DNA from 2 places in the Pseudomonas sp. HP_08 genome. Region 1 is predicted to be linked to the other one. Evidence: predicted binding sites of a transcription regulator. Region 1 holds the regulator's gene; the other holds the start of a gene.
The links. Region 1 encodes FliA, which starts transcription of late flagellar genes. Its sites were predicted from a motif close to CTAAAGTTTNNNNNNNNNNNGCCGNTAA; they were not measured.
Positions count from the first base shown of each region.

Region 2: a site for FliA is predicted at 3,986-4,013, ahead of ACYAS9_RS19275 (methyl-accepting chemotaxis protein). Genes of this name have one in related genera too.

Region 1 covers NZ_JBTOQC010000004.1:151,695-157,556, reverse strand. Annotated here, with positions in the region: gene ACYAS9_RS05780 (chemotaxis protein CheA) at 1-1,144, opposite strand, end outside; gene ACYAS9_RS05775 (protein phosphatase CheZ) at 1,176-1,961, opposite strand; gene ACYAS9_RS05770 (chemotaxis response regulator CheY) at 1,981-2,355, opposite strand; gene fliA (RNA polymerase sigma factor FliA) at 2,604-3,344, opposite strand; gene fleN (flagellar synthesis regulator FleN) at 3,341-4,177, opposite strand; gene flhF (flagellar biosynthesis protein FlhF) at 4,293-5,624, opposite strand; gene flhA (flagellar biosynthesis protein FlhA) at 5,636-5,862, opposite strand, start outside.
Region 2 covers NZ_JBTOQC010000023.1:96,694-102,555, forward strand. Annotated here, with positions in the region: gene ACYAS9_RS19265 (hypothetical protein) at 1-214, opposite strand, end outside; gene ACYAS9_RS19270 (ABC transporter ATP-binding protein) at 481-2,289, shown strand; gene ACYAS9_RS19275 (methyl-accepting chemotaxis protein) at 2,293-3,933, opposite strand; gene ACYAS9_RS19280 (sigma-70 family RNA polymerase sigma factor) at 4,207-4,722, shown strand; gene ACYAS9_RS19285 (FecR domain-containing protein) at 4,719-5,699, shown strand; gene ACYAS9_RS19290 (TonB-dependent siderophore receptor) at 5,797-5,862, shown strand, end outside.

The DNA of each region.
Region 1 (5,862 bases):
CGGATTCGACCGCGGCCGGTTTTTCCGGGGCGGCAGCGGCAGCAGCACGGGCTGGCGCAGGCGCAGCAGCAGGCTTGGCAACCGGTGCGGCCGCCGCTGGAGCCGGCTTGGCGACCGGTGCCGCCGCTTTGGCAGCAGGCGCAGGCGGTGCAGACACAGCCCCCGCCACTGCCGCAGGCTCGAACTTGCCCTTGCCATGCAACTGGTCGAGCAGGTTTTCAAATTCGTGTTCGGTGATTTCGTCCGAGGCAGCCGGTGCTTCGACCTTCGCCGCGGCGACAGGCGCTGCAGGCGCAGCGCTCGCAGCGGCAGGCGTGGCCTTGTCCGCATCGAACGAGCCCTTGCCGTGCAACTGATCGAGCAGGGCTTCGAATTCGTCGTCGGTGATTTCATCGGACGCCACCGCAGGTGCTGCCGCCGCGACCGGCGCAACAGCCGCTGGCGCCGCACCGCTTGCCGATGCTCCCGCGATACTGGCGTCGAACGAACCCTTGCCATGCAACTGATCGAGCAGGGCTTCGAACTCGTGGTCAGTGATTTCATCGCTGGCCGAAACCTGCGCTTGCGGCGCAGACGGCGACGGCGGTGCCGAGGCAGCGACCGCATCGGACTTGGCACCGTGCAGCGAGTCGAGCAGGCGCTCGAACTCGTCGTCAGTGATTTCATCGTCGGGCGCCGGCGCTTCAGCTTCTGCCACCGGTGCGACAGCTGCCGCTTGCACAGGCGCCGCTTGCACGGGTGCCTCGTCGGCAGCCTGCGGGTCGGCAAGACGTGCCAGTGCCGCCAGCAGTTCAGGGGTGGCAGGCGTGACGTCGCTACGCTCACGCACCTGGCCGAACATGCTGTTGACGGTGTCCAGCGCTTCGAGAACCACGTCCATCAATTCAGAGTCTACGCGCCGCTCACCCTTGCGCAGGATGTCGAACACGTTCTCGGCAATGTGGCAGCACTCCACCAGCTCATGCAGCTGGAGGAAGCCGGCGCCCCCTTTAACAGTGTGAAAACCGCGAAAAATTGCGTTGAGCAAGTCTGCGTCATCCGGTCGGCTTTCAAGCTCGACCAGTTGTTCGGACAATTGCTCGAGAATCTCGCCGGCCTCTACCAGAAAATCCTGAAGGATCTCTTCATCGGCGCCGAAGCTCATGGGGGTGCTCCCTAAAATTAACCGTCAAGATCTAGAAGCCGAGGCTCGATAACAAGTCGTCCACATCATCCTGACCGGAAACGACATCTTCCCGTTTATCGGCATGAATTTGCGGACCTTCACCTTGGGCGAGATTTTTTTTCGGATTATTTTCCGCCAACAGTGCTTCACGATCATGTTCGATGCCGGCAAAGCGATCGACATGGCTGGCCATCAGCACCAGCTTGAGCAGATTGCTCTCAACCTCGGTGACCAATTGCGTGACGCGCTTGATCACCTGACCGGTCAGATCCTGATAGTCCTGAGCGAGCAAGATATCGTTGAGGTTGGTCGCCACGCTGTGGCTTTCCTTCTCTGTCCGAGAAAGAAAGCTTTCAACGCGCTTGGCCAGCCCGCGAAACTCTTCGGCACCGATCTCGCGACGCATCAGGCGTCCCCAGTCGGTACTCAACGCCTTGGCATCGTCGCTGAGGCTGTTCATCAACGGCGTGCTTTGTTCCACCAGGTCCATGGTGCGGTTGGCCGCACCTTCGGTCAGGCGCACAACATACGACAGGCGTTCGGTGGCGTCCGTGATCTGGGACACCTCTTCGGCTTGCGGCATTTGTGGGTCAATCTGGAAATTGACGATCGCACTGTGCAATTCACGCGTCAGCTTGCCCACTTCCTGATACAGGCCGCGGTCACGCGTCTGATTGAGCTCATGGATCAATTGCACCGCATCGCCAAATTTGCCTTTTTCAAGGCTGGCGACGAGTTCATGCGCATGTCTTTTCAGGGTCGACTCAAAGTCACCCAGCGAATCATTGTTGTCCATAGCGCCCTCGCGGCATGCATCAGCTATTGACGCGCTCGAAGATCTTTTCGATCTTTTCTTGCAGTACCTGGGCGGTAAAAGGCTTGACCACATAGCCGTTAACACCGGCCTGGGCAGCCTCGATGATCTGCTCACGCTTGGCTTCGGCGGTCACCATCAATACCGGGATGTTCTTCAGACGCTCGTCCTGACGCACCTGGCGCAGCAGGTCGATGCCTGACATGCCGGGCATGTTCCAGTCGGTAACCAGAAAATCGAAACCACCGCTTTGCAGCATCGGCAGCGCGGTAAGGCCATCATCGGCTTCCGAGGTGTTGGTGAACCCCAGATCACGCAACAGGTTTTTTATGATCCGCCGCATCGTTGAGAAATCATCAACGATGAGGATTTTCATGTTCTTGTCCAATTCGACCTCCAAGCAGTCCTGAACGAGCCCGGCTCCCGGACCCGCTGTTCACTCAATACCGGCACAGCACATTTTCGACCGTTTGCAGCCTTCACATCCCGGGCACATAGACACGGCCAAAGCGCCTGAAACAGCCACCCCGAAAGGTCTGCTGACAGGCTCCTGCCTTGTCTGGTTACTCGACACATGACGCCCTGCACAGCCGGTCTGCAGCCGCCCGGATAGTCCGGGCGCTGTCAGCGCGCGCGCCACTCCCCCAAACGCCCCCGCAAACGCGCGGCGCACTGGCTGTGTAACTGGCTAACCCGTGACTCGCTGACCCCCAGGACCTCACCGATCTCCTTGAGGTTCAGCTCTTCGTCATAATACAGCGCCAAGACCAGACGCTCACGCTCTGGCAAATTGGCAATGGCATCGGCCAGCGCGGCCTGAAAGCGCTCGTCTTCCAGGTCCCGCGACGGCTCCAGCGAAGCGCTGGCGCCATCCTCGTGCAGCCCGTCATGATCGCCGTCCTGCAAGAGGTCGTCAAAACTGAACAGGCGGCTGCCCAAGGTGTCGTTCAAGATAGCGTAATAATCATCCAGACTTAACTGGAGTTCGGCAGCAATCTCGTGATCTTTAGCGTCGCGACCGGTTTTTGACTCAATGCTGCGAATTGCGTCGCTGACCATCCGGGTATTGCGGTGTACCGAACGTGGCGCCCAGTCACCTTTACGCACCTCGTCGAGCATCGCCCCACGAATGCGGATACCGGCGTAAGTCTCGAAACTGGCGCCCTTGCTCGAGTCGTATTTGGTCGACACTTCCAGCAGGCCGATCATGCCGGCCTGGATCAGATCTTCCACCTGCACACTGGCCGGCAAGCGTGCCAACAGGTGGTAGGCGATGCGCTTGACCAATGGAGCGTAACGCTCGATCAGTTCGTACTGCGAATTCCTGGAAGCCTTGCTGTACATCTGATAACCGCTGGCTGTCATTGAACAGGTCCCGCTGCGCTGGTCTGGTGAACAAGCCGTTCGACGAAGAACTCAAGGTGCCCGCGCGGGTTGGCCGGCAGCGGCCAGGTATCGACCTTCTGGGCGATAGCCTTGAACGCCAGGGCGCACTTGGAACGCGGAAACGCTTCGTAGACGGCACGTTGCTTCTGCACGGCCTTGCGTACGCACTCATCATAAGGAACGGCGCCAACGTACTGTAGAGCCACGTCAAGGAAACGGTCGGTGACCTTGGTCAGCTTGGCGAACAGGTTGCGTCCTTCCTGCGGGCTCTGGGCCATGTTGGCCAGGACCCGGAAACGGTTCATGCCGTAGTCGCGATTGAGCAGCTTGATCAGCGCGTAGGCGTCGGTGATCGACGTCGGTTCGTCGCACACCACCAGCAGCACTTCTTGCGCTGCGCGTACGAAGCTAACCACGGATTCGCCGATGCCGGCGGCGGTGTCGATCACCAGCACGTCGAGGTTGTCGCCGATCTCGCTGAAGGCCTGGATCAGGCCGGCATGCTGGGCAGGCGCCAGATGCACCATGCTCTGGGTGCCTGAGGCAGCCGGCACGATGCGCACACCGCCAGGGCCTTGCAACAACACGTCGCGCAGCTCGCAGCGGCCTTCGATGACATCGGCCAGGGTGTGCTTGGGGGTCAGGCCCAGCAGGACATCGACATTGGCAAGGCCCAGGTCGGCATCGAGCAACATGACACGTCGCCCAAGCTCGGCCAGCGCCAGTGAAAGGTTCACTGACACGTTGGTCTTGCCGACGCCACCTTTGCCGCCGGTCACGGCGATAACCTGTACGGGATGCATGCTGCCCATGTTATTTCATTACCTTGTCATGCGTAGACCGAAACCACATTACGGGCTGCACGTTCGCGAGCGAACAATGCCTGGCAGACCAGAGATGCAGGGACTTTCCAATCGTTTCCATCATTTACCCCACTTGCTTGCCGGGGGTGTGATACAGGTCGGCGAACATATCCGCCATGGCCTCTTCGCTCGGCTCATCCTGCATCTGCACACTGACCGCACGGCTCACCAGCTGGTGACGACGCGGCAGATGCAGATCATCAGGAATACGTGGCCCATCGGTCAGATAAGCCACTGGCAATTCATGACCGATCGCAAGGCTCAGCACTTCGCCAAGGCTTGCGGTTTCATCCAGTTTGGTCAGGATGCAGCCGGCCAGGCCACAGCGTTTGTAGCTGTGATAGGCCGCGGTCAGCACCTGTTTCTGGCTGGTAGTACCCAGCACCAGATAGTTGCGCGAGCGAATACCCCGCCCGGCCAGGCTTTCCAGTTGCAGACGCAGTGCCGGGTCGCTGGCTTGCAGGCCTGCGGTGTCGATCAGCACGACGCGCTTGCGAATCAACGGCTCCAGCGCCTGGGCCAGCGACTGGCCCGGGTCGACGTGGGTCACCGGCACATTGAGAATCCGCCCCAGGGTCTTGAGCTGCTCCTGGGCGCCAATACGAAAACTGTCCATGCTCACCAGCGCGATGTTCTGCGAGCCGTACTTGAGCACGTAACGCGCGGCCAGTTTGGCCAGCGTGGTGGTCTTGCCCATGCCGGCAGGGCCGACCATGGCGATGACACCGCCCTCTTCCAGCGGCTCGATTTCCGGCACATTGATCATCCGCGCCAGGTACGCCAACAGCATGCGCCAGGCCTGCTTGGGGTCTTCGATGTCCGGGATCATGCCCAGCAGGTCGCGTGACAGCGGGCCCGACAGGCCGATGCGCTGCAGACGGCGCCACAGGTTGGCCTGCTGCGGGCGGGCGCCCTGCAACTGGTTCCAGGCCAGCGAGCCGAGCTGCACTTCAAGCAGCTCGCGCAGGCCATTGAGCTCCGAGCACATCGACTCGAACACGCGCTGGCCGATGGCGGCTTCGCTGCTGGCCGATGAAGGCGGTGGCGCAGCAGGCCGTGGCGGCTCTTCGAGGGTCGGTTCGATGTGCGTGTCGGCAGCGCTGAGCGGCAAGCCGGAAAACAGCTGAAGGTTGTTGTTCGCATCGTTGTCGGTGCGATTTTCAAGTTCGGCTTGTGCAGAGACGATGCGCGACTGGGTCTTGCGCAGCTCGTCTTCAAGTTCCATGTTCGGCACGCGCGGCGCCAGGGCGGACAACTTGTAATCCAGGGCAGCAGTCAGCTCGACGCCACCGGCAATGCGCCGGTTACCGATGATGGCCGCCTCGGCGCCCAGCTCATCGCGAACCAGTTTCATGGCTTGACGCATATCGGCGGCGAAAAATCGCTTAACTTGCATGACTCACTACCTCAGCCGTTGGGCCCGACAGTCGCTACGATGGTGACTTGCTTGTTGTCCGGAATTTCCTGGTACGCCAGAACATGCATGTTCGGTACAGCCAACCGTCCAAACCTCGACAACATGGCCCGGATGGGGCCTGCTACCAGCAGAATCACAGCCGACCCTTGCATTTCCTGACGCTGGGCGGCTTCGATCAACGAACGCTGGAGCTTCTCGGCCATGCTCGGTTCAAGAA
Region 2 (5,862 bases), on a different contig from region 1:
CCACGCGGCTGCGGCCATCCGAGTCGCCCATATTGGCGACGCCTTCGCGTTCCAGCGCACCGAGAGTGATCAGGCCCATCATCAAGGCGTACGGACCACAGGCACCATCGGCATCGCCCTGGCGCATATGTACTCGCCCCGAGCCTTCACCGGCACAGGTAATCGGTCCTTCGGGAGAAACTATCAGCCAGGGGCTGACGAACATCTTGTTCATGGTGGATAACCTTGATTCGTCCGGGTAAGCAGTACAGCCGTATCGGTTGGATGGCGAGAAGCTTTAACCCGCATATTCCCCAGATGAATGTGCATAGTGCTTTTTGTTACTTCTGAAAGCCCTCCCGCTCGACGATAGTGCCACCCCTCACCAGCCATTCGGCGGGGCGCACCGCACCAAGGACGCCGACATCAATCGAACGCTGCATAACCTGTCCGGGATGCCCGCAGTTGTATCCAGCATGCTTTGGCATGCGATGACCAACAATGTCTACCTCAAGCGCTGAACTCGATTCACATCCTCCGCAACTTGCTTCCAGCCCCTTGCGCTTCACCCTGCAATTTGCCGGCTATTTCTGGCACTGGTACCTGACCATCGCCGTTTTGCAGATCATCTCTTCGGCATGCGGGGTCAGTGTTTCGCTGGCGCTGGGTAAAGTCGTGGGTGCGATCAGTCACGACACCGGCGAGGTGCGCGTGCTCGATGCCGTCTGGCCGCCGCTGCTGCTGTTCATCGCGCTGAATCTGGGCGAACTGGTGTTCGGCCGTATTGCAGGCTTTGCCCGCGTGCATGTCGCGCCGCTGCAAAGGACCCGGGTCACGGCGCATCTGTTTGCGTACTTGCAGCACCATTCGCAGCGCTATATCGGCAGCAACTTTGCGGGTTCTCTGGCCAACCGTATTTCGGAAACCTCCATGGGCGTCAACATGACGCTGTGGGCGATTATTTTCGATGTGCTGCCGGTCATCGTCAGCATGAGCGTGGCGGTGGTGATTCTGACCACAGTCAGCAATGTGCTGGCGCTGTTTACCCTGGCCTGGTCGGTGCTGTTTATCGTTTGCTCCTATGCCCTGGCGCGGCGTTGTCAGCCGCTGTCCAAGGCCTTTTCGGCGGCGCGCAGCGAAACCACCGGGCGGGTGGTGGACGCGGTTACCAACCTGACCGCCGTGCGCCTGTTTGCCCGGCTGGGCTTTGAGCGCGCGCACCTGCAACGCTTTCTGACCCGCGAGATCGGCGCGGCGCGGCGTACCTTCGGTTTCAACGAAAAGATCGTGCTGTTCCAGTTTGCCGCGTCGCTGATACTCAAGATCGGCTTGCTCGGTGCCGGTTTGTGGCTGTGGCAGCAAGGGCGCATCGGCGTGCCGGAGTTTGTGATGAGCACCACGCTGTCGTTCGTGGTGATCTCCGAGGCGCGCAACATCAGCCGGCGCTTTCTGGATTTGTTCGAGTACATCGGCAATATCGAGAACGGCGTCAGGACCATCGTGGTGCCGCACGAGATCACCGATACCCGGCAGGCGCGGGCCATTCATGTGCAGAGCGGCGGCATTGCCCTGCGTGACGTGACCTTCGGTTACCAGCCCGAACGGCCGCTGTTTCGTGATCTCAACCTGAATATTCCAGCCGGGCAGCGGGTCGGGCTGGTGGGGTATTCGGGGTCCGGCAAGTCGACCCTGATCAACCTGTTGTTGCGTTTGTACGAGCCACAGCAGGGCAGCATCAGTATCGATGGCGAGGACATCCGCCACTTCACCCAGCAGTCGCTGCACTCGCAGATCAGCCTGATTCCGCAGGAGCCGGGCCTGTTTCACCGCAGCCTGCTGGATAACATCCGCTACGGTAATCCGCAGGCGCAAGAGGCCGAGGTCGAGCTGGCGGCGCGCAAGGCGCATGCTCATGAGTTCATCGCGCGCATGGACCAGGGTTATCACTCACTGGTCGGCGAGCGAGGCGTACGCTTGTCTGGCGGGCAGCGGCAACGCATCGCCATCGCGCGGGTGATCGTCAAGAATGCGCCGATCCTGATCATGGACGAAGCCACCTCGGCGCTGGACTCGATCACCGAAAAGGCCATTCAGGAAACCCTGACCGAAGTGATGCTCGGCAAGACTGTGATCGTGGTTGCCCACCGCCTGTCGACGGTGGCGCAACTGGACCGCATTCTGTTTTTCGACAATGGCCGCATCACCGAAGATGGCAGCCATGACGAATTGATCAAACGACCCGGCGGAGCCTATCGGCGGTTGTGGGAACGCCAGGTCGGCGGCGTATTTCCGCAACAGGAGGCCGGCTGATGATCAGGTGCGGAACACACTCAAGCCGCCCTTGAGCGCCCGTGCGGTACTGCCCAGTGCGGTGGCCGAATCATGGATCTCGGCAATGCCTTGGTGGGTGTGCTCGAAGGTTTTATGCATGCCGCCCAGGCGACCGGAGATTTCGGTGACTGCGTGCTGGATTTCTTCACTGCTGGCCAGCGCACGGTCCATCGTGCCGCTGACCAGGCCCATCTGCCGCACCAGCCCGTCGATCACATCCAGCGCGCCGTCTGATGTCACCGCCAGGGCACGCGATTGCTCGGCGGTGCTGCCCATGCGTTGAGCGATCTGGCGGATGCCGCCGGTCACGGTGTTGATAACCTGATTGGCATCGGTCAACACGCCTTGCGTCTGTGCGGCCAGCTTGCGCACCTCATCGGCCACCACCGCAAAGCCACGCCCGGCTTCACCGGCACGCGCCGCCTCGATGGCGGCGTTGAGGGCCAGCAGGTTGGTCTGGTCGGAAATGCCGGCGACCATCTGCAACACCTTGCTGATCTGCTCGGCTTCGCCGCTCAAACGGTGCAAGTCGCCGGCCAGCTCGATGTTGGCCGAGGTGCTCTGGTGCACATCGCCGATCAGCCGCTGCAATTCTTGATGAGTGCGCCGCAACTCGCCGACCGCCGACTCCAGGTCAACCCGCACCGTGCCGGCCAGGCTGGAAGAGTGTTCGGCAGACTGACGGATCGACTGACCATCCTGATTGATATCGGCCAGTTGCCCGCTCGCCTGCTGGATGCGCCGGGCAATATCGTCGGCCAGGTGCAGGAACGTTTCGGCCAGTTGCTGGTTGTTGTCGGCCATGCCCGAAGCGCTGCCCAGCGTCTGGCGCAAATCCTGAAGCAGGCTGGAGAGGTGCGTGCCCATCTGGCCCAGCTCGTCGCGGGTGACCACGGTGACCGTGGTCGACAAATCGCGCTGCTCGGCTATGTGGTTCAACTGGCCGGTGAGGTGATGAATGCCGTACACCAGCATGCGCGCCGCCATCCAGGACAACAGCAGACCCACCGCGAAAGTCGCTGCGCCGATCAACAGCAGGCTGTAGAGGCTGGCATCGATCGCTTGCGCCAGCGCGTCGAGGGTGACGTCGACACCCACCACATAAGGCTGGCCACTGGCACTGCGCAACGGCAGGAAAATCGAGCGGAAACTGCCATAGCTGTCGGTGTACTCATCGAACTGCGCCTGACCGCTGCGCGCCGCCTTGAGCACCGCCGGGCTGGCATCCTTGTAGTGCTCCAGGTGCCTGGAATATGTACCGGTGGCAATATCCTGAGCGCTGGCGCCGTCGGCAATGTAGAACACCTGGTCCTTGTCATCGACGATCAAGCTGTAGGCGAACTTGAGATCCACCTCTGCCGCATACGCGCCCAGATTGCGCACCTGGGCCAGGTACTCGCCGTCTTTCAGGCCATCGGGTTTGCGCGTGCGATCGAGGTAATCCTCACCGAGCAAGCGCGGCACCGCATAGGCGGCGGTGCGCAAGCGGTTGTCGATCTGCTGGCGAATGTCCTGAGCCTTGGCGTACTGCGCGTAACTGATGAAGGAGGCGATGCTGATCAGATTGACCACGGTAAGCGCCAACAAGAGCTTGCTCTGCAGGCGAAAGTTACTCAGGAACATAGCGGAAGGGTTCCAATAGGTGCCCGGCAATCCTGGCCAGGCGGTCGCTACTGTCTCGAACCGTTCGTCGAAAACTTTAATGGTGCTTTACCGTTTGTCGCTTTCAGGATGGTGAGCGCCATGGTTTGCGACGTGGGTGGCTGGATTTTCACTTTGAAAAAAAGACCGTATACCGATGTCGCTGGTAGCAACATGGGGCTGGAGATTTCCTTCATCACGCACTAGGATGCGACAAATTCTCAAGTGCATCGAATTATCGTGCAGGGGCCTTCCGTGTCGTCGCCATCCACTCCGCCAGCCCCGCACGCCGATGTCCGCGCGTTGTACATCGATCATCACGCCTGGCTGCTGGACTGGTTGCGCAAGCGGTTGCGCCATGGCGACAGTGCGGCTGATCTGGCTCAGGACACCTTCGTGCATATCCTCGGCAAGCCGGAGCGGCCACAGCAATTGCGTCAGCCGCGCGCCTGGCTGAGCACGGTAGCGCATGGTTTGTTGGTCGATCGTATTCGTCGCCAGCACATTGAGCGGGCTTATCTGCAAGCCATTGCCCACCTGCCTGTGGCTGAGGTGCCGTCGCCGGAGTCGCAACTGATTCTGCTGGAAACCCTGGCTCGTGTTGAGGCCTTGCTCGATGGTTTGCCGCCCAGGGTGCGCATGGCCTTTCTGCTGTCGCGGCTCGAAGGGCTCAGTTACAAGGACATCGCCGGACGCCTGGGCACCAGCCTCAGTTCGGTCGAGAAATACATGGCGAGCGCCATTCGTCACTGCTACCTGGCCCAGCGATGAGCGCTTGCTCGTTGCCTGAACTGCCCGATACGGTGCTCGACCAGGCCATCGGCTGGCGGGTGCGCATGGAGTCTGCCGGCGCCGACCCGCAGCTGTTGGAGGCCTGTCAGCGCTGGCGTCAGGCCGATGCATTGCATGAAACTGCCTGGCAGGCACTGCAGAAAAGCGACGCCACGTTTCAGGGGCTGGCAGCACTGCCCACGGGCGTGGCGCTAGATACTCTGCAGCGTGCGCACACGGGGCGTCACAGCCGACGTCAGGTTCTCAAATCAGTCGGTGTCGGGCTGATTATCAGTGGCGCTGGCGGCTGGTCGTTGCGTGACAGCACGCTGGTTCCCTGGGGCGTGGACTATGCCACTGGCGTGGGTGAGCGGCGTCAGGTCGTGCTGGACGATGGCACCCGCTTGCAGTTGAACACTGCCAGTGCGGTCGACGTGCAGTTCACGGCCCAGCGCCGGCTTATCGTCCTGCGCCGTGGCGAGATTTTTATCGATACCGGCAAGGACAGCGCTGCACCGGGCGGGCGACGCAGCTTCTGGGTCAATAGCCGGCACGCGCAATTGCAGGCGATCGGGACGGCTTTCGCGGTGCGTGACGAACAGCACTTCACGCGGCTGCGGGTCGAGGAGGGCGTGGTGGCCATTCACGGCAACGGCGAGCCAGTCGCTGTGCGCGCCGGCGAAGAGTACCTGATCGATACCCGCGGCAGCCGGCGAATAGAGACCAGCCCCCTCAACGCCAGCGCCTGGACCCGCGGGCAACTGGTGGCCAGGCGTATGCGCCTGCGTGAACTGACCGCCGAATTGGCGCGCTATCGCCATGGCTGGTTGAGTTGTGACCCGGCCATTGCCGAGCTGGAAGTATCAGGCGTGTTCCAGCTCGATGACATCGACCGCGCCCTGAGCGCGCTGGGCGATTCGCTGCCGGTACGCATCGAGCGCTTTACCCCGCTCTGGGCCCGCGTTGTCGCCCGTTGAGCGGGCTGAAAAAAATCCTGAAAAAGTTTTACGGGTTTTTGCGAGCCCTTCGGCAAACAGGGAATACACCCTGCTATTCGAAAGGAGCTCGCTGTTCATGTCCTCTGCTGCTTTGATTCCACCACGACACCTGCGCCACAGCACCCTCGCGCTCGCCCTGCGT